One region of the Rahnella inusitata genome, then DNA from elsewhere that is predicted to be linked to it. Evidence: predicted binding sites of a transcription regulator. Region 1 holds the regulator's gene; each other region holds the start of a gene.
What was found. The regulator LexA, encoded in region 1, represses DNA repair genes until DNA is damaged. The targets are predictions, from matches to a motif close to TNCTGTATGTACATACAGNA.
Positions count from the first base shown of each region.

Region 2: umuD (translesion error-prone DNA polymerase V autoproteolytic subunit) is a predicted target of LexA. The motif match lies at 1,815-1,834, and genes of this name have one in related genera.
Region 3: I2123_RS10180 (metal-dependent hydrolase) is a predicted target of LexA. The motif match lies at 2,016-2,035, and genes of this name have one in related genera.

Region 1 is NZ_CP065024.1:20,257-23,538, reverse strand. Features, by position in the region: gene plsB (glycerol-3-phosphate 1-O-acyltransferase PlsB) at 1-739, opposite strand, end outside; gene I2123_RS00115 (diacylglycerol kinase) at 880-1,248, shown strand; gene lexA (transcriptional repressor LexA) at 1,368-1,976, shown strand; gene dinF (MATE family efflux transporter DinF) at 2,241-3,282, shown strand, end outside.
Region 2 is NZ_CP065026.1:84,123-87,404, forward strand. Features, by position in the region: gene I2123_RS25015 (hypothetical protein) at 1-166, opposite strand, end outside; gene I2123_RS25020 (plasmid partitioning/stability family protein) at 204-599, opposite strand; gene parM (plasmid segregation protein ParM domain-containing protein) at 618-1,583, opposite strand; gene umuD (translesion error-prone DNA polymerase V autoproteolytic subunit) at 1,853-2,275, shown strand; gene umuC (translesion error-prone DNA polymerase V subunit UmuC) at 2,275-3,282, shown strand, end outside.
Region 3 is NZ_CP065024.1:2,165,981-2,169,262, reverse strand. Features, by position in the region: gene kduI (5-dehydro-4-deoxy-D-glucuronate isomerase) at 228-1,064, shown strand; gene kduD (2-dehydro-3-deoxy-D-gluconate 5-dehydrogenase KduD) at 1,142-1,903, shown strand; gene I2123_RS10180 (metal-dependent hydrolase) at 2,054-2,611, shown strand; gene I2123_RS10175 (L-cystine transporter) at 2,798-3,282, shown strand, end outside.

The DNA of each region.
Region 1 (3,282 bases):
CGTTTTGCTGGGCTTTTTCGTGGGAAATCTTTTTGCTGCGCGCTTCATCTTCAATGGCTTTTTCGATGGCTTTCGAGGCCAGCAGCTTATTGAATAAATCCTGGCGGGCAGGCAGACGCGGGCCGACTGCTGCCAGACGCAGGCGTGAGAAATGCATTCGCGCCACACGGGCGAGCTTTTGCGCGATAGTTTTATCCGTACCGTGCTCGGTCGCCATATAACGCAGCGATACCGTATTGGAGAAGCGAACAAAACTGTCGCGGCCAAGCCACAACACGGCGAAGAATTTCTGAATGCCGTTCAGCACGCGCAGGTGCGGTGTATCCTGACCTTCGCGGCCCGGTGCACGTCCGAACATTACCGAGACCGGCAACATCTGAATATCTAAATCCGGATTATTGCGATGCAGATCCAGATAGTCGTGGAACAGCTTTACGGATTCCTGCTTCGGCGTGTAATACGAAAACACGCGCGGGCCTTCAGCGATAAACACATGGCTTGGCAGCAGCGTGCCGTCGATATCCAGCGGAATCAGAGGGTCGGGCAAATTTTGGGCAAGACACTGCGCACGCAGGGTCAGCAAATCTGCTTTGGAGTTATAAGGTAATACGTACAGGATCGGGCGCGTCGGGTCTAAGTGCAACTCGGTCACCGGATCTGTAGGTATGACTTTGCTCTTTACCAGCAATGAAAGCGGTAAATTCAATAATGTGTAATAAAGTCTACGCCAACCTGACATAAAAACGTGAAGCCTCTTGTTAGCCATTTCGCCGCAAGGATACCAGAAAGCTCAAATGAGATCTGTGGTGATGAGAGACCATTAAACCGCTAAAATGCATCAAACACCCGAAGGACTACCCCTCAAGGATCAGTAACAGAATGGCGAACCAAGTCACTGGATTTACCCGAATTTATAAAGCAGCCGGATACTCATGGAAAGGGCTGAAAGCAGCATGGCAAAATGAAGCGGCCTTCCGACAGGAAGCCAGTGCGGCTATCCCATTAATTTTGCTCTCTTTCTGGTTCGATGTGAGCAGCATCGAACGTATCCTGCTAATCGGTTCCGTGGTCCTGGTGTGCGTGGTGGAACTGCTCAACAGCGCCGTGGAATGCGCTATCGACCGCATCGGCCCTGAGTTTCACGTGCTCTCCGGGCGTGCCAAAGATATCGGCTCTGCTGCCGTGCTGTTGACCATCATATTGGCGATTTTTGTCTGGGTCAGCATCTTTTGGCCGCGATGGTTCTGATTTGGAATCTGTATTCCAGGAATCGCGCTTATGCACTGTTTTTATTCAATCTTAGGTTTTCATTGCTCGTATAGCTGTATATACTCACAGCTAGACTGTATAAACAACCAGGGGGCGGAATGAAAGCTTTAACGACCAGACAACAAGAGGTCTATGACCTGATTCGCGATCATATCTCCACTACGGGTATGCCACCAACCCGCGCGGAGATTGCCGCTCGTCTTGGGTTCCGTTCCCCGAATGCTGCGGAAGAACACCTGAAAGCTCTGGCGCGCAAAGGCGTCATTGAGATTGTCTCCGGAGCTTCGCGCGGTATCCGTCTGCTGATGGAAGAAGAAGAAGGTTTACCGCTTATTGGCCGTGTAGCCGCCGGTGAACCTCTGCTGGCTCAGCAACACATCGAAGGACACTATCAGGTCGATCCCGCGATGTTTAAACCGAGCGCGGATTTCCTGCTGCGTGTCAGCGGTATGTCGATGCGCGATATCGGTATTCTGGATGGCGATCTGCTTGCCGTTCACAAAACGCAGGACGTGCGTAATGGCCAGGTTGTCGTCGCGCGTATCGACGATGAAGTGACGGTAAAACGCCTGAAAAAACAGGGCACCGTTGTGCATTTACTGCCGGAAAACAGCGAGTTCCAGCCTATTGTTGTTGACCTGCGTGAACAGAACTTCAGCATTGAAGGTTTAGCGGTCGGTGTTATCCGTAACGGCGACTGGATTTAATTGACCGTCATACTTCGAGCTGCAGATGCGTTGGCTACGGGCGTACATCCGAATCACTGACCTAAAGTCAGCGATTCGGGATTCGCTTGCTTGCCGCCTTCCTGCAACTCGAATTATTTTGGTCAACCTGAACAGATTTTCTGCGTCTCCCCCCTCTGACGTAGTAAACGGTTCAGGACGTTAATCGAAAGAATTTCGCATCATCGCCCCTGACGGGGCGATGTCATTTTAGGCATATCCTGAACCTCCGGCATGAGATTCTCTATGCAACATCAATCCCTTCTGCAAAAGCTTCAACACACTTTTCTGAGCCCGACCGATAAAGCCCTCTGGATGCTCGCACTGCCGATGATCTTTTCTAATATCACCGTGCCTCTGCTGGGGCTGGTGGATACGGCGGTGATCGGTCATCTCGACAGCCCCGATTATCTGGGCGGCGTCGCGGTTGGTTCGATGATTACTACCTTCCTGTTCATGATGCTGTTGTTCCTGCGCATGAGTACCACCGGTATGACCGCGCAGGCGCTCGGTGCGAAAGATAAAGTCCTGCTGGCGCGTGCTTTTGTGCAGCCTTTTCTTCTGGCTGTACTGGCGGGCGTGATGATTTTATTGTTCAGGCATCCGCTGATGGAAGGGGCTTTCCATATTGTCGGCGGTAGCCAGTCGGTGCTGGAACAGGCGCGGCTGTTTATTGAAATCCGCTGGATTAGCGCACCCGCTTCTCTGGCAAATCTGGTGATCCTCGGCTGGCTCCTTGGAATTCAGTACGTGCGCGGGCCGGTGATTTTACTCATTGCCGGTAACCTGCTTAACATCGTGCTGGATCTTTGGCTGGTGATTGGGCTCGGCTGGAACGTGCAGGGCGCAGCGACGGCAACTGCCTGTTCGGAGTATTTCACGCTGTTCATCGGGCTGTATCTTGTCTGGCGTGTGATGAAGCGATGGGGGATCACTTTCCCGCTGCTGACCTCATCGTGGCGCGGTGACCTGCACCGGTTGCTGAGTCTCAACCGCGACATCATGCTGCGTTCGTTGCTACTCCAGCTCTGTTTCGCCTCACTGACTATTCTCGGTGCGCGGCTCGGCAGCCATATTGTTGCGGTGAATGCCGTTCTGATGAACCTTCTGACCTTTACAGCCTTTGCGCTCGACGGCTTTGCTTACGCGATTGAAGCCCATTCAGGGGAGGCGTTTGGTGCCCGTAACCGTGAAAAACTGCTGAAGGTGTGGCGCGCGGCATGTCGGCAGGCGGGTCTGGTGGCACTGGCGTTTGCGCTGTTGTACGCACTGACCGGCGAGCACATCA
Region 2 (3,282 bases), on a different contig from region 1:
ACAGCTGCAGGAGTATCTTCACCGGCACACTGAATCCGTCAAATATCAGCAGCGGCACAATAAACAGGCAGCTGAGGAGAAAACACCACTCCGCCGCGCTTTTGCGCGCCCTGCCCGTCAGCGTCTCCAGTCCGATTATCCCTTTGCATAACAGCATCAATGACATGGTTCTCTCCACAAATCATCCGGCACGCCGGAGGGCTTCAGTCTTTTTTCAGCATGCGTTTGAAATTAGTTCGGGCCTGCCCTTCCCCTTCCGTACTGCCGGTGGGTTCCGGGAGCACTGAGGGGGCAGGCACCTGGCCAGCGCAGGCGGCAATGACTTCCTGAATGCTGGCCGTCGTGGGCTGCCATCCCGTCGTTTGCTGAATAATACCCACCAGCTGATCGGCGGTCAGCTGGCCATCGAACAGCATGGACAACAGATAAGGCAGACGCTTATCCAGCTGGTATAACGCGCTTCCGCCCACGATCGCCGCCCGGAAAAAATCACCACGGGTGCGCAGGGGAACTGACTCGATAATCTCCATCGCCCTGGCATCCTGACTGTCGTCTTCAGGGTGCAAATAGACGGTCAGTTTCTTACGTTTGTCGGTCACGGATAGCGCTCCTTGGAATTAAAGTAAAACAAGTTCGCGAACCAACGCCGTCTGGGGTTCATTGACCACCACAATACGGTCGGGGGCCAGTTTCCAGGCACGGCGCACGGCAGCCTCAATCAGCGACGCCCCGCCCCCCACCAGCCAAACCCGGTTCACCTGGCGATACGCCGACAGCTCATTGACCACCCGTTCCCCGAGTCGCTCGATGGACGAACTTATCATGTCCAGCACATAGTCCACTTTTGACTCATCGTTGACAACTGTGGCGGCAAACTCGCGGTCATGCCGTCGCTGTATCAGTTGATCGGCCACAAAGGCGCTGGTGTCGCTGTTGGCCATACGCAGTGCCGTGAGTGTGGCCTGTGTCACCATCGATACCCCGATCGTAGAATTGCCCTGAATGGCACTGACATCTTCAAACTGCCCCACCAGAACACCGGCATCGAGCGTCGTTCCCCCCAGATCAATCACAAGCGAGGTTTCCAGCGCCCCTACCCCTGCACGTTCCAGCGGCGATATCACGGCAGGCAACGATTCCGGCATGACGTCAACATGCGCGATGGTGAAGGTTTCGCGCTTGTTCAGCGTTACCGGCCGCAGCAGATTGTCAATTTTACGCTGTATGTTGACGTCATTGTGCTGACAGTCGCTGGTGTAGAACTCACTGATAGGTAAGGTGACCGTCAGGCTTACCGACTGTGGCGGCAGGCCACTGGTGAGCAGTGCATGATGTACGGCCAGCAAATTGGTGTCGCCATACTGATATTCAATGTTGGTGGTATTGATCGCCTGATGGCTGACGCTGTCAAAGGAGTACTTCAGCCCGTCAATTTCATAGTTGTACGTTTCACTGCTGCCGATCCCGGCGACCTTCCACCCCGCTTTAAACGAATTCGGCGAGACAGAGGTACAGATTTCATCGCCGTCCCGCCAGGCCAGTTTTACGTTCGTCGAACCGTCGTCACAACCCATCTTTTTCATGACACACCCTTATATTTACTCAATTAGAGTAAATATAATACCCCAAAAAGGACTAATGGCAATTAATAATACTCATTATGAGTATTATTAAATCGTCAAAAAGGGATTTATTTGCGGTGAAATGCATTTTGTTCAAAGAATGTTCCCACGAATTATTTCCGCCTGAGAAAACAGAGAGCTAGTTAAAAGAAGCCATACGGCGCTTGCAAGTCTGATTTTTCACAACAATAATACTGTAATTATATACAGTGTTATTGAAAGGAGTTGCCATGCTACATATCACTCCCGTCGCCGTTGATCCGGTGAAGGTTTCGTTGCCCCTGTTTATTGAACGATGCCCCGCCGGTTTTCCCAGCCCTTGTGCCGACTACGCTGACGCAGAACTGGATCTGAACGATTACTGTATAAAGAAAAAATCCTCCACGTTCTTCGTCCGGGCGATTGGAAATTCGATGACCGATATCGGTTTGCACAGCGGTGATCTGATGGTCGTAGATAAGGCAGAAGAGGCACATCATGGTGACATTGTGATAGCGGAGATAGACGGTGAATTCACGGTAAAGAGACTGTTACTGACACCTCGCCCCGGGCTTCAGGCCATGAACCCTAACTTTCCGACAATCTATCCGGAGGACTTGCAGATTTTTGGAGTCGTGATGGCTTTTGTGCATAAAACCCGGGGCGGTGAATGATGTTTGCCCTGGCGGACGTAAATTCATTTTATGCAAGCTGCGAAGCGGTTCTTAACCCAAAACTTCGCGACAAACCATTGATAATATTGAGCAATAATGATGGTTGTTGCGTGGCGCGATCCGCAGCAGCCAAAAAATTAGGCATAAAAATGGGCATGCCGTGGTTTCAGATCCAGCAGATGTCGTTCCCTGAGAAGGTGTACGCGTTCTCCAGCAACTATTCCTTATATCACTCATTTTCCCAACGGGTGATGAGTCATTTAGAGGAACTTTCGCCACGCGTGGAGCAATACAGCGTCGATGAAATGTTTATTGATATCAGAAGCATCGATAACTGCATGGATTTTGAAACCTTTGGCCACCAGCTGCGCGCCCACGTTCTGAAGGGAACTGGCCTGACAATCGGTGTAGGGATGGGACCCGGCAAAGTTTTGGCCAAAGCCGCTCAGTGGGCCTCGAAGGAATGGCCACAATTTAAGGGTGTACTGGCTCTTACGCCGGGTAATCCCCGGCGGACTGAAAAATTGTTATCGCTGATGCCCGTTCAGGAAGTCTGGGGCTGCGGAAGCCGGATTTCAAAAAAGCTAAACCTGATGGGTATTCACACTGCCCTGCAGCTCGCTCGCGCGAATCCCACTTTTATCAGGAAGAACTTTAGCGTTGTCCTGGAAAGGATATGTCGGGAACTGAAGGGCGAAAGCTGTATCAGCCTGGAGGAAGCCCCGCCCGCCAAACAGCAAATTATCTGCAGCCGCTCTTTCGGCGAGAGGATCACAACCTATGAGGCTATGCATCAGGCCGTCTGCCAGTATGCCGAACGGGCAGCGGAAAAGCTCAGGGGTGAACATCAGTACTGCAGGCATATTTCCGTTTTCGTGAAAACATCACCTTTCGCAGCCAACGAAATCTATTACAGCAACGTGGCCTCTGAAAAGCTCACCACACCGACACGAGACACCCGCGATATTATAGCGGCCGCAATGAAGGCGCTCGATCGCATCTGGGAC
Region 3 (3,282 bases), 2.1 Mb from region 1:
TCCCGCTCCCCTCCTTGTCGATTAATCGGAAAACTTGAGCTGCCTCATAAATAAATAAAACGTTATTTCATTTTTATTGAATTCGCGTGCCAATGAACTTATGCTTTCTGCAATACGGACGAGCCGGGAGCTTTCCTGCTTCTGCACGCTGTTACTGCCACGCAACGGTCAGACTAGCCCGGCAAGTCCTCCTTTATATGCACATCACAACGCACGAGAGGCACGACATGCAAGTTCGTCAAAGCATCCACAGCGACCACGCTAAAACCCTTAATACCGCTGAGTTACGCCGCGAATTTCTCATTGAAAAGATCTTCGAGAGAAATGCCTACACCATGACGTACAGCCACATCGACCGCATTATTGTTGGTGGCGTGATGCCAGCTGAAAAAACCGTCTCTGTCGGGGATGAAGTCGGTAAACAGCTCGGCGTGAGCTATTTTCTTGAGCGCCGTGAGTTGGGAGTGATCAATGTCGGCGGGCCGGGCGTCATTGTTGTCGATGGCACAACTTATGAAATTGGTCACGAAGAAGCGCTGTACGTCGGCAAAGGCGCAAAACGGGTTGAATTCAGCAGCATCGATGCCGCTAAACCGGCCAAGTTTTACTACAACAGCGCTCCGGCTCACACCACTTTCCCGAACAAAAAAATCACGCTGGCAGAAGCCTCTCCGCAAACCATCGGCGATGCCGCCACCAGCAACCGCCGCACCATCAATAAATTCATCGTGCCGGACGTTCTGGAAACCTGCCAGCTGACCATGGGGCTGACCAAACTGGAAGAAGGCAGCCTGTGGAATACCATGCCGTGCCATACCCATGAGCGCCGTATGGAAGTGTATTTCTATTTCAATATGGAAGAAGAAACTGCGGTCTTCCACATGATGGGGCAACCACAGGAAACGCGTCATCTGCTCGTTCACAACGAGCAGGCGGTGATTTCTCCTAGCTGGTCAATTCATGCGGGCGTGGGAACGAAAAACTATACCTTTATCTGGGGTATGGTCGGTGAAAACCAGGTATTCGACGACATGGATCACGTCAAAGTCAGCGAAATTCGCTAATCCAGTGACTCCGCCACATCACGGCGGAGCCTTCCAATCTTTCAGGCGAATGTGCCGTTGCAAAAGAGACTCTGATTATGATCCTCAATGCGTTTGAATTAACTGGCAAAGTTGCCATCGTGACCGGTTGTAACACCGGCCTTGGGCAAGGAATGGCGCTCGGACTGGCGCAGGCGGGCTGCGATATTGTCGGCATCAATGTGTCGGAACCAGGTGAAACAGCTGAAAAAATCATCGCAACAGGCCGTCGCTTCCTCGATCTGCGTGCCGATCTAAGCAGCATTCAGGGGATTACTGGACTGATAGAAAAAGCGGTCAGCGAATTTGGTCATATCGACATTCTGGTGAATAACGCCGGGATTATTCGCCGTGAGGATGCTATCGAATTCAGTGAAAAGAACTGGGACGACGTCATGAACGTCAACAGCAAAACGCTGTTCTTTATGTCACAAGCCGTCGCGAAACAGTTCATCAAACAAGGTAACGGTGGCAAGATCATTAACATCGCGTCGATGCTGTCCTATCAGGGCGGAATACGTGTGCCTTCCTACACCGCGTCGAAAAGTGCGGTGATGGGCCTTACGCGGCTGATGGCCAATGAATGGGCGAAGCATAACGTCAACGTGAATGCGATAGCGCCGGGGTACATGGCGACCAATAATACTGAGCAACTTCGCGCGGACGGTGAGCGTAGCAAAGAGATTCTCGACCGTATCCCGGCGGGTCGCTGGGGCTTGCCGGAAGACGTGATGGGGCCAGTGGTTTTCCTGTCCTCAAAAGCTTCGGATTATGTGAATGGCTACACCATCGCCGTCGACGGTGGCTGGCTGGCACGTTGAGATTGATACGTGACAATTTTAAGGCGTATTTTTATACGCCTTTTCCTATTTAATCAATCCGTTGACAATTAGTTACAGGGTTCCGCTTCCAAGATTGTGACAGTTTCACTTATACTGGATAAAATAACAGTTATCCAGTTCGGACGCGTCATGACGGCGGAAGGCCACCTCATTTTTTCTATCGCCTGTGCGGTATTTGCCAAGAAGGCGCAGCTCTCACCCGAGCTGGCGCACGGCGACTGGTGGCATATTATCCCAGGGTCTTTGCTGACGTGCCTGCTGCCGGACATTGATCACCCGAAATCACTGATAGGCCAGCGCCTGAAATGGATTTCCCATCCGATTGCCCGCGCTTTCGGACATCGCGGCTTTACGCACAGCCTGCTGGCGGTCATCGGCGGTATTTTCCTTTTACGTACCCATTTCCCCCACGACTGGGTTATCCCGGCTGATGCCTTTCATGCCATGGTCATTGGCTACCTTAGCCATATTCTTGCCGATATGCTGACGCCAGCGGGTGTTCCTCTGCTCTGGCCGTGCCGCTGGCGTTTTCGCTTGCCGATCATTAACAGTCAGAAAGGCAATCAGCTGGAACGCACGCTTTGCCTGATGCTGGTCGGATTTACGCTGTTCTGGCCCGACTGGACGCCCATCATTGGTGCAATCAATCCCGAGATATTTAATCATCTGCTGAAACTGTTTATCTGATTAGAATAAAATAGCGGCAATCCGGCGATAATTAATACGAATATCACCAAAAAGTTATAATGCATTCTTTTTGGATATAAATGATCGGCCACCCAAACTGATATTCTTCACTCCAACGCTATGGGATGGTGCAATCCTTTTTGGAACACCCGTTTAAAATATAAAACTATAAGTCTGGAGTTTGGTATGAATCTTCCGCTCGTTCTTAACGTAGTGGTTTTTGTTGCTTTGCTTATACTGCTGGCGCAAACCCGTCACAAGCAGTGGAGTCTGGCAAAAAAAGTCCTGGCTGGTCTGGGGCTCGGTGTGGTTTTTGGTCTGGCGCTGCAGCTGATTTACGGCTCTGATGACCCGGTTCTGAAAACGTCGATTACCTGGTTTAACATCGTCGGTAATGGTTATGTGCAGTTACTGCAAATGATCGTGATGCCGCTGGTGTTCGTCTCTATTTTAAGTGCGGTCGCGAAATTACATAACGCGTCCTCATTGGGCAAAATCAGTTTCCTGACCATCGGCACTCTGCTGTTTACCACGCTTATCGCCTCACTGGTCGGTATCTTTGTGACAGGTCTGTTTGGCCTGACCGCGGAAGGTCTGGTACAGGGTACGCAGGAAACCGCGCGTCTTACCGCCATTCAGTCTAACTATGTCGGCAAAGTAGCGGACCTGAG